3 regions of the Cupriavidus sp. 22TCCZM01-5 genome follow, and region 1 is predicted to be linked to each of the others. Evidence: predicted binding sites of a transcription regulator. Region 1 holds the regulator's gene; each other region holds the start of a gene.
The links. The regulator LexA, encoded in region 1, represses DNA repair genes until DNA is damaged. The targets are predictions, from matches to a motif close to ACTGTATNNNNATACAGT.
Positions count from the first base shown of each region.

Region 2: AC3FNH_RS00735 (ATP-dependent helicase) is a predicted target of LexA. The motif match lies at 1,478-1,495, and genes of this name have one in related genera.
Region 3: recA (recombinase RecA) is a predicted target of LexA. The motif match lies at 2,129-2,146, and genes of this name have one in related genera.

Region 1 covers NZ_JBYOJR010000002.1:153,227-156,500, forward strand. The annotation lists gene AC3FNH_RS02815 (asparaginase) at 1-815, opposite strand, end outside; gene lexA (transcriptional repressor LexA) at 1,012-1,668, shown strand; gene AC3FNH_RS02825 (hypothetical protein) at 1,771-1,944, shown strand; gene AC3FNH_RS02830 (CHAT domain-containing protein) at 2,364-3,274, shown strand, end outside.
Region 2 covers NZ_JBYOJR010000001.1:145,049-148,322, forward strand. The annotation lists gene AC3FNH_RS00735 (ATP-dependent helicase) at 1-1,425, opposite strand, end outside; gene AC3FNH_RS00740 (TlpA disulfide reductase family protein) at 1,589-2,125, opposite strand; gene AC3FNH_RS00745 (SoxW family protein) at 2,243-2,737, opposite strand; gene AC3FNH_RS00750 (hypothetical protein) at 2,868-3,274, shown strand, end outside.
Region 3 covers NZ_JBYOJR010000001.1:389,934-393,207, reverse strand. The annotation lists gene AC3FNH_RS01965 (DUF2889 domain-containing protein) at 1-38, opposite strand, end outside; gene recX (recombination regulator RecX) at 322-792, opposite strand; gene recA (recombinase RecA) at 881-1,939, opposite strand; gene AC3FNH_RS01950 (response regulator) at 2,215-2,904, shown strand; gene AC3FNH_RS01945 (sensor histidine kinase) at 2,975-3,274, shown strand, end outside.

The DNA.
Region 1 (3,274 bases):
CTCCGCACCACGGCCACACCGGCCGCCGCGGCATCCCTGAGCGCTGCGATCAGTGTCTCGTGCACCGACCCATTGCCCGCCGCCGCCACGATCAGGCCACGCACACCCGCGGCCACCATCGCGTCCACCGCGATGCGGCCGGGCTGCGCGTAGCTCGCGATGATCTCGACATCCGGCCAACGGGCCGGCACCAGCAAGGCAGCCGCTATGGCGTGCGCAGGCTTGCGCGCCAGCCGCACCAGTTCATCCTGCACAAAGCCCAGCGGACCGGTCACTGGCGATACAAAGGCATCCACCGACGAGGTATGCGCCTTGGTCACGTCGCGCGCCGCATGAACCTGCTGGTTCAGCACCACCAGCACGCCCTTGCCGCGCGCATCTGGATGGCCAGCGACGCGCACGGCATCGAGCAGATTGAGCGGACCATCGGCCGACAGCGACGTCGACGGCCGCATGGCCGCAGTCAGCACCACCGGCACCGGGCATGCCTGCGTCAGGTGCAGGAACATCGCCGTCTCTTCGAGCGTGTCCGTGCCATGCGTGATGACGATGCCGGCCACATCCGGCTGCGCCGACCAGTGCCGCACGCGCTCCGCGAGCGTCGACCAGAGCGAGAACACCATGTCCTTGCTGTCGACCTGCGCCACCTGTTCGGCCTCGACCCTGGCCACCGACTGCAACGCCGGCACTGCCGCCAGCAGCGTTGTCACGGGTACCGTCGCAGCCTGATAGCGCGCGCTGCTGGCCGGGTTGGTCGAGGCGCCGGCAATGGTGCCGCCGGTGGCAAGGACCACGATGCGGGGAAGCTGGGACATGGTCGGGATGCAGGAAGCTGAGGTCCGGCGATTGTACCCGCGGCATGCGGGCAAATCGGAAGTCGAGCAGACACTTCTGAAATTCTGCTTGCGCTTGCGCCGATACTGTATAAAATCACAGCATACTGTTTAAACATACAGTGCCCGCCTGGCTGGCAGCGGTATCGCACCGGGGCACTCATCACGGAACGCTTCCATGGCGACCCTGACACCCCGGCAGCAGCAGATTTTCGACCTGATCCGCAACACGATCCGCGGCACGGGCTTCCCGCCTACGCGCGCCGAGATCGCTGCGGAGTTCGGCTTCTCGTCGCCCAATGCCGCAGAAGAGCACCTGCGGGCGCTGGCGCGCAAGGGCGTGATCGAACTGACGCCGGGCGCATCGCGCGGCATCCGGCTCAAGGTAGCGCGCAGCGATTCCGAATCCCCTGACCAGTTTTCGCTGCCGGTGTCCGGCATCATGCAGCTGACGCTGCCGCTCGTGGGCCGCGTCGCCGCCGGCAGCCCGATCCTCGCCGCCGAGCATATCGACCGCCAGTACCAGGTCGATGCCACTGTCTTCGACGAGCGTCCCGACTACCTGCTGCGCGTGCGCGGCCTGAGCATGCGCGACGCCGGCATCCTCGACGGCGACCTGCTGGCCGTGCGCAAGGCCAGCGAAGCGCCCAACGGCAAGATCGTCGTGGCCCGCCTGGGCGACGACGTCACCGTCAAGCGCCTGCAGCGCCGTGGCGGCACGATCGAGCTGATCGCGGAAAACCCGGATTTTCCGAACATCGTGGTCACGCCCGGACGCGAGGAATTTTCACTCGAAGGCATCGCCGTCGGGTTGATCCGCTCCTCGGGCTTCTGACCAGCGCGGCCAGCCGCGCGCTGGCCGCCCTCCTCCTTGCAGTGCCGACGCCGCCCGCATGACGAGTGTTGACCCCGCTTTTGCCAATCGAGAGGTGTAGCCATGCCGCAAATCGAACACATTGCAGCCGCCCGTCAGCCCGTCAAGCCGGTGCCGTTCCGGCAGTCGAAGGGCGTCCGCATCTACCAGGGCGCGCAGCGCCGCACCATGGTTGGCAGCATGGCAGCCATCTGCCGGATGCTGGAACTGGCCGAGCCGACCAAGCTCCTGGCCTGAGTCCCGCCGGCAAGAACCGGCAGGGGTCGTCATCCGGCCCTTGAATGGCGGATTCATCGAGAATTGCATATTCCGCAAATCTCATCTTCATTTGTTTTATCTGCGACATCTTTCCATCGAGGGTGCCAGCTTCTAGCCTTCAGTTAGCAGGCACAGCGTGCCCCGGCGCCGTCGCAGAACGGCCCAACCGCAGCATGGCACGCCATTGAACCGGGCCGGCTCGCGCGCATTGCCGCCGCCGGCCGCCAGCCTAGCGTTGCCGGGGTAATTGCGAACGCCAGCGACGGTGCCGGTGCCGGTGCCGTCAGCGAATCGGCATGGGGGGCATCATGGCCGCCATCGAAACGCCTTGCGCCAGGACTTTGCGTCGCGGCGACCCGCTCGGTGCGGCATAGCCCTGCCTTGACGACGGACCGCCCATGCCGCGCAACTATTCCGAACTGGAAATCGTGATCGGCACGGATGCCGCAGGCGGATATGAAGCCGAGGCCAGGCACCGCGTGCCCGAAGGCGATGTGATCACCCCACGCGTGCCGATGCCGCTTGCACCCGACGACCCCGCGGTGCGCGACGCGGATCCGCAGGTGTGCGGCCGCGCACTGGCCGCCGCCCTGTTCGCCGCGCCACCGCTGCGCGACGCCTTCGTCCTCGCGCAGGCATCGGCCAACGAACGCCACCTGGACCTGCGCGTGCGCCTGCGCATCGGCGTCGACGCGCGCGCATTGCACGCGCTGCCATGGGAAACGCTCTACGACCCCGCAGGCGAGCACGCGTTGTTCATCACCCAGCGCTGCTTCTTTTCGCGCTACCTGTTTGCGCGGGAAATGCGCCTGCCGCGCCTGCGCGCACGCAGCGACGTAAGCGCGCTCGTGGTGGTGGCGAACCCAAGCGGACTGGGCCCCGAACTGAAGCCGATCGATGCCGCCGGGGAAGCCGCGCGCACCGTCGCCGCGCTGGCGCCGATTCCCGCGAAGGCCCTGGCGGAACCCGGCCACGCCACGATCGACCGCATCTTCGCGGCACTGCAGGAAGGCGCCGATGTGTTCTGCCTCGTGTGCCACGGCGCGCTCGTGGACGACCAGCCCATGCTGTGGCTCGAACAGGCCGACGGCAGCCGTGACCTGGTGAGCGGCAGCGTGCTGGTGAACCGCATCGGCACCCTCGAGCGTCCGCCGAGCCTGGTGGTGTTGTGTTCTTGCCAGAGCGCCGGATCCGGCGCCGCGCGCAGCGCCAGCACGCTGATGGCCCTGGGACCGCTCCTTGCCCAGGCCGGCGTGCCGGCGGTCCTGGCCATGCAGGGCAATATCGGCATGGCCACCATGAACGCCTT
Region 2 (3,274 bases), on a different contig from region 1:
GAACAGCGGCTCGGTGGCGACCGCGAGCGCATCGAGCACGCGCGCGGCGGTCTTGGGCCCGATCCCGGGCAGCAACTGGAGCGTGCGGAAACCGGCGATGCGGTCGAGCGGGTTCTGCAGCCAGCGCACCACGGCCATCGCATCTTTCACATGCGTGGATTCGAGGAACTTGAGGCCGCCAAACTTCACGAACGGAATATTGCGCCGGGCCAGTTCGATCTCGAGCTGCGCACTGTGGTCGGCGGCGCGGAACAGCACCGCCTGCGCCATCAGCGCGAGGCCCGCCTCGCGCCGCTCGAGCACGCGCTCGACCACGTAGCGGGCCTGGTCGGCTTCATCGTTGACGACGACCACGCCCGGCTTCTCGGCCGACGCGCGCTCGGACCACAGGTCCTTGGTGTAGCGCTCGGCGGCCAGCCCGATCACGGCGTTGGCGGCCTGCAGGATCGGCTGCGTCGAGCGGTAGTTCTGCGACAGCGTGACCTGCTGTGCCGGCGGCGCGAACTGCGCGGGGAAATCGAGGATGTTGCGCACGGTGGCGCCGCGGAACGCATAGATCGACTGCGCGTCGTCGCCGACCACCGTCAGGCCGCGGCCGTCGGGCCGCAGCGCCAGCAGGATCGACGCCTGCAGCGCATTGGTATCCTGGTATTCGTCGACAAGGATATGGTCGAAGCGCGCGCCCATGTCCTGCGCGATCGCGGGTTCGGTCAGCGCCTGCGCCCAGTAGAGCAGCAGGTCGTCATAGTCGAGCACCTGCTGCTTCTGCTTGGCTTCGACATAGCCGGCGAACAGCGCCCGCAGCGCGTCGACCCACATGGTGTAGCGCGGGAACCAGAGCTTGAGCACGTCCTCGAGCGGGGCCTGGGTGTTGACCACGCGCGAATAGATCGACAGGCAGGTTTCCTTCTTCGGGAAGCGGCTGGCCTGCTCGGACAGCCCCAGGTCGTGCCGCACCACGTGCATCAGGTCGGCGGCATCGCCGCGGTCGCAGATGGTGAAGGCCGGCGACAGGCCCAGCGTTTCCGCATATTCGCGCAGCAGGCGCGCGCCGATCGCGTGGAAGGTGCCCGACCACTGCAGCGCCGCGCGGCCGGCGCCGGTACTGGTGCCGAGCGCCTGGTCCACGATGCGCTCTACGCGCCGCCCCATCTCGGCCGCGGCGCGGCGCGAAAAGGTCAGCAGCAGGATGCGGCGCGGGTCGGCGCCGTTGAGCACCAGGTGCGCGACGCGATGCGCCAGCGTGTTGGTCTTGCCCGAGCCTGCGCCCGCGATGATCAGCAGCGGCCCGTCGCTGTGGTGCTCGACCGCCGCCCGCTGTTCCGGATTGAGCCGCGCCAGGTAGGCGGGAACGTCGGCGTCCGGCGAGGCTTGTTCGGCAAGGGCGGAAGGCGATTCCGCGAGAGGGGCAAGATCCAGTGACACGGGCGGTTCGGGATGTGGCCGCCGTCGATGGCGGGCAGGAAGACTGGCGCAAACTGTATATCCATACAGGCCGTGGGCGCAAGCCAGTCGAAGCGCGCGCGGCATCAGCCCAACAAAAAAGGTGCTCGATGAGCACCTTTTCGCAGCTGTTGCCGGGAATTCGTCAGGCGGCCTGGGCCAGCGCGCCGTCAAGCAGCTTGTGCAGCGCGTCCCATTCGGGCTCGCCGACATAGCGCTTCAGGATGCGGCCGTCCTTGTCGACGACGAAGGTGGTCGGCGTCAGCTGCACATTGCCGAAGGCCTTGGCCGCGGCGCCATCCGAGTCCATCGCGACCTTGAACGGCAGCCCGCGTGTCTTGGCGTAGTTCATCACGTACATCGGCGGATCGTAGTTCATGGCCACGGCGACGAACTCCAGGCCCTTGCCCTTGTACTGCTCGTAGGTGCGGACCATGTCCGGCATTTCCTTGACGCAGGTGGCGCAGCTCGTGGCCCAGAAGTTGATCAGGTAGACCTTGCCCTTGAGGTCGCCCGTGCTGACTTTCTCACCCGAAAGCAGCGTGAACGTGGCGGCGGGTACCTGGCTCGACGGCGACAGCGCGCGGTAGCCGAACCAGCCCAGTGCGGCGAGCACGACGACGACTATGGCGATGGGCCACAGCTTGCGGGGTTTGGAAGTGGCGGGAGCGGCGTTTGTCATGGCAATGCGGTCCGGCTTGGGCCGGGCCCGTTCAACTGGCAACAGGGCATTCTAAACCCGGCCGCCGCGCGTTGCTGCAATCCGTCGCCTGCGTCAATCCGCCGCAGTCCGCGCGGGTCAGCGCGCGGTGGCGATGGCGGCACGCGCCTGGCCCAGCGCCTGTTCCAGATAGGCGCCGTAGAAATCGGGCTGCAGGCCGCGCAGCGGGGCGGCTGCCTGCCGCCCGTCGCGATCGAGGAACAGCACTGTCGGGGCCACGCGCACCTGGTGCGCCCGCGCCCACGCGCGCGCGGTGGTCATGGTGCCGTCGGTGTCGCGCAGCGGCGTGTCGGCGGTCATGTCGACTTCGCGCACCGCGATTTCGCCGGCCGCCGCCTGCGGGCCGAGATAGCTCTTGCGTACGGTGTCGCAGTAGCCGCAATCGGGCAGCGAAACCAGGACCACTAACGGTTCTCCGCGGCGCGCCGCGTCGGCGGCGTGAGCGGCCAGGTCGGTCGCGGGTGGCAGGTGTGGCGTGCCGGCGCCCGCGGGACTGGCGAGCATGGCCAATGCCAGCAGCGCGGCTGCCGCAAGACGAACGGAGGGGCGACGGAGCAGAATGAGCGGGGGCATGGTGTGAAGCGCAGCAAGCACGGGCCGGCGGCTTCCCGGATAATACCGGTTTCCGCCCGGCGGCCAGGCGCCTGCCCGCCGCCGTCCCCGGTCCCGACAATACGCGCCGCACCGTACGGCCACGTCCCCGATGCCCCTTCTTCAGGTCTGTCAGTGGTTCTCCCGGCTTCGCCTGGTGCTGCCGGCCATGCTCGCCGTGGCCTGGCTTGGCGCGTGTTCGCCGCGCTATGACTGGCGCACGATCCAGTCGGGCGAGGGCGGCTATGCCGCGCTCTATCCGGGCAAGCCCACCAGCGCCGCGCGCGATGTCACCATTGCCGGGCACAAGCTGCCGATGACCATGGAAGCGGCGCGCGTCGACGACACGCTGTTCGCAGTCGGCGTGGTCACGCTGCCGGCCGACGACGCCGGTTTGCGGCGCGAAGCGCTGGCCGCGATGCAGTCGGGCCTGCTTGCCAATCTCGGCGTGCATGGCGGCGAACCGGCGCACACGCGCGCGGTGACGATCCAGTCGGCCGACCAGCCGGCGCGGCCGCT
Region 3 (3,274 bases), on a different contig from region 1:
TGGCGCAGGGAGCGGTTGACGGGCTGGGAAAGAGGCATGGCCAGGCTGGGAATACGGGGGCAAGGTACCGCGCCAGGGCAGCGGCGCCGAAAAACCGGAAGAGTTTAACATGCCGTGCCGGTTTGCCCGGGAACATCCGCATGCGCCAACTGTCGGCACCCGATTGTCGGCCGACCGGGACTGAGAACCGGCGAATACCCGCCATATATGCCCCGTCCGGTGCCGGACCCGCCGCGCGACCAGCCCGGCATACGCCCGAATACACCTGTAGGCAGTACTGGTATTCGCCTGCAATCCGCCCCGCCTCGCGGCCCGGCAGGCTCATTCCATATCGTCGGGAAGCTCGTCCTCCGCGCCCTGGATGACCTTGCCGATCACCGAGCGCGAAAAACCGCGCGCCATCATGAAACGGATCTGCTTGGCGCGCTCTTCCGGCGTGGCGGGCGCGGCGCCAAAGCGCTTGCGCCAGACCTCGCGTGCGCGTTCGGGCTCGGTCTCGCGCAGGCGCTGCTGCAGTTCGCCCAGTTGCTCGCTGCCAAGCTGGTGGGTCTTGGCTTCCTGCATCACGCGCGCCGCGCCGTAGCGGCTGCCACGCCGGTGCAGCAGGCTGTCGGCAAAACGCTCGTTGGACAGCCAGTTCTCGCGTTCGAGGGCGTCGAGCAACTGTTCAAGCTGCTCGGGCGATTCCGCGTGCGGCGCCAGCTTGCGCGCGAGCTCGGCCCGGCTATGCTCGCGGCGCGACAGGTAGCCCACGGCTCGGGCCTTCAGGGAAAGCGGGGGACGGGGGGCCATCAGCGCAATTCTGGGTAGCAAGGGGAAACAAAAAAGGCTGGCGCATCGGCAATGCGCCAGCCTCGGGAGCGTGCCTGCCGGCCGGCGCTCAGTCTTCCACGACCTCCGCCGCCGGAACGGCGTTGATCGGCGCCACGCCCAGCGTGGCGCGGACCTTGTTCTCGATTTCCTGGGCGATGTCCGGGTTCTCGCGCAGGAACTCGCGCGCATTGTCCTTGCCCTGGCCGATCTTGTCGCCGTTGTAGCTGTACCACGCACCCGACTTCTCGACGATCTTGGCATCCACGCCCAGGTCGATGATCTCGCCCTGGCGCGAAATGCCCTGGCCATACAGGATGTCGAAGAAGGCCTCGCGGAACGGCGGCGACACCTTGTTCTTGACCACCTTGACCTTGGTCTCGTTGCCGATCACATCGTCGCCCTTCTTGATCGAGCCGATGCGGCGGATATCCAGGCGCACAGATGCGTAGAACTTCAGCGCGTTGCCACCGGTGGTGGTTTCCGGCGAACCGAACATCACGCCGATCTTCATGCGGATCTGGTTGATGAAGATCACCAGGCAGTTCGTGCGCTTGATGGTACCGGTCAGCTTGCGCAGCGCCTGGCTCATCAGGCGAGCCTGCAGGCCGGGCAGCGAGTCGCCCATTTCGCCTTCGATTTCGGCCTTCGGCACCAGCGCGGCCACCGAGTCGATGACGATCAGGTCGATCGAGCCCGAGCGCACCAGCGCGTCGGTGATTTCAAGCGCCTGCTCGCCGGTGTCCGGCTGCGAGATCAGCAGCTCGCCGACGTCCACGCCCAGCTTCGAGGCATAGTTGACGTCAAGGGCGTGCTCGGCATCGATAAAGGCGCAGGTACCGCCGAGCTTCTGCATCTCGGCCACGACCTGCAGCGTGAGCGTGGTCTTGCCGGAAGATTCGGGACCGTAGATCTCGACCACGCGGCCGCGCGGCAGGCCGCCCACGCCGAGCGCGATGTCCAGGCCGAGCGATCCGGTGGACACTACCTGAATATCCTTCTCGACCTCGCCATCGCCCATGCGCATGATCGAGCCCTTGCCGAACTGCTTCTCGATCTGCGAGAGCGCGGCGGCAAGCGCCTTCTGCTTCTCGGCGCTCAGGCCGGCACCTGCCTTCTTGTCGTCCATGGTCGTCCTTGAGTCAAATGTTGAGTCAATGGTGGTATAAAGAGGTCGAATGTGGCGCGGCACCGGCATTTCCGGTGGTTGACCGACCGGTTTTCCGACCTGCGGCTTCCCGATCTGCGCGCCTCAACAAAAATCACCCGACTGCCTGCGCAGCCACCTTCTGCGGCGGCCTGCGCGGAATGTGCGGGTACTGTATAAAAAAACAGTATGCTTGGCAAGCCCTGTCCGCATCGTTTGCGTGGCGGCTGGCAATGCCGGCCGTGGTGGAGACAACCATGCGCATTCTGATCGCCGAAGACGACGACGTGCTTGCCGACGGCCTGACGCGCTCGCTGCGTCACTCGGGCTATGCGGTCGACCATGTCGCGAATGGCCTGGAGGCCGATTCCGCGCTGTCAACCCAGAATTTCGACCTGCTGATCCTGGACCTGGGCCTGCCCCGCATGCCAGGGCTGGAGGTGCTCAAGCGCCTGCGGTCGCGCGGCGCCATGCTGCCGGTGCTGATCCTGACCGCCGCCGACAGCGTGGACGAGCGCGTCAAGGGCCTGGACCTGGGCGCCGACGACTATATGGCCAAGCCCTTCGCGCTGACCGAACTCGAAGCCCGCGTACGCGCGCTGGTGCGGCGCGGCGCCGGCGGCGGCGCCACGCTGATGCGCCATGGCCCCCTCGCCTTCGACCAGGTCGGCCGCATCGCCTATATGAACGACCAGATGCTGGACCTGTCGGCGCGCGAGGTCGGACTGCTGGAAATCCTGCTGACCCGCTGCGGGCGGCTGGTCTCCAAGGAACAACTGGTGGACCACCTGTGCGAATGGGGCGAGGAAGTCAGCAACAATGCGATCGAGGTCTACGTGCACCGGCTGCGCAAGAAGATCGAGGTCGGCGGCATCCGCATCGCCACCGTGCGCGGCCTGGGCTATTGCCTGGAGAAATTCCAGCCGGCCGTGGCCGCCCATAGCTGAGAACCGCACGCACCCTTCACGCCCACGCAGCCGATCACTCGACCGAAACCGCCCCACACCCTTTGCCGAGATGAGCCTGCTGCGACTGCCATGGCGGCATCCGCCCGCCAAGGATCCGACGCCTCCCGCCGCTGCCGACGACCCGGACGACCCGGACGACCCGGACGACCTGGCCGACGCCCTGCCCCACCTGGAGGAGAGCACCGCCCAGCCCGCCCCGCGCTCGCTGTTCGGCGAGATCCTGGACTGGATGCTGGCGCCGCTGCTGCTGCTCTGGCCGATGAGCATCGCCGTCACGTACCTGGTGGCCAAGTCGATCGCCAACGGGCCGTTCGACCGCGCACTCGAAGCCAGCGCGATCGTGCTGTCG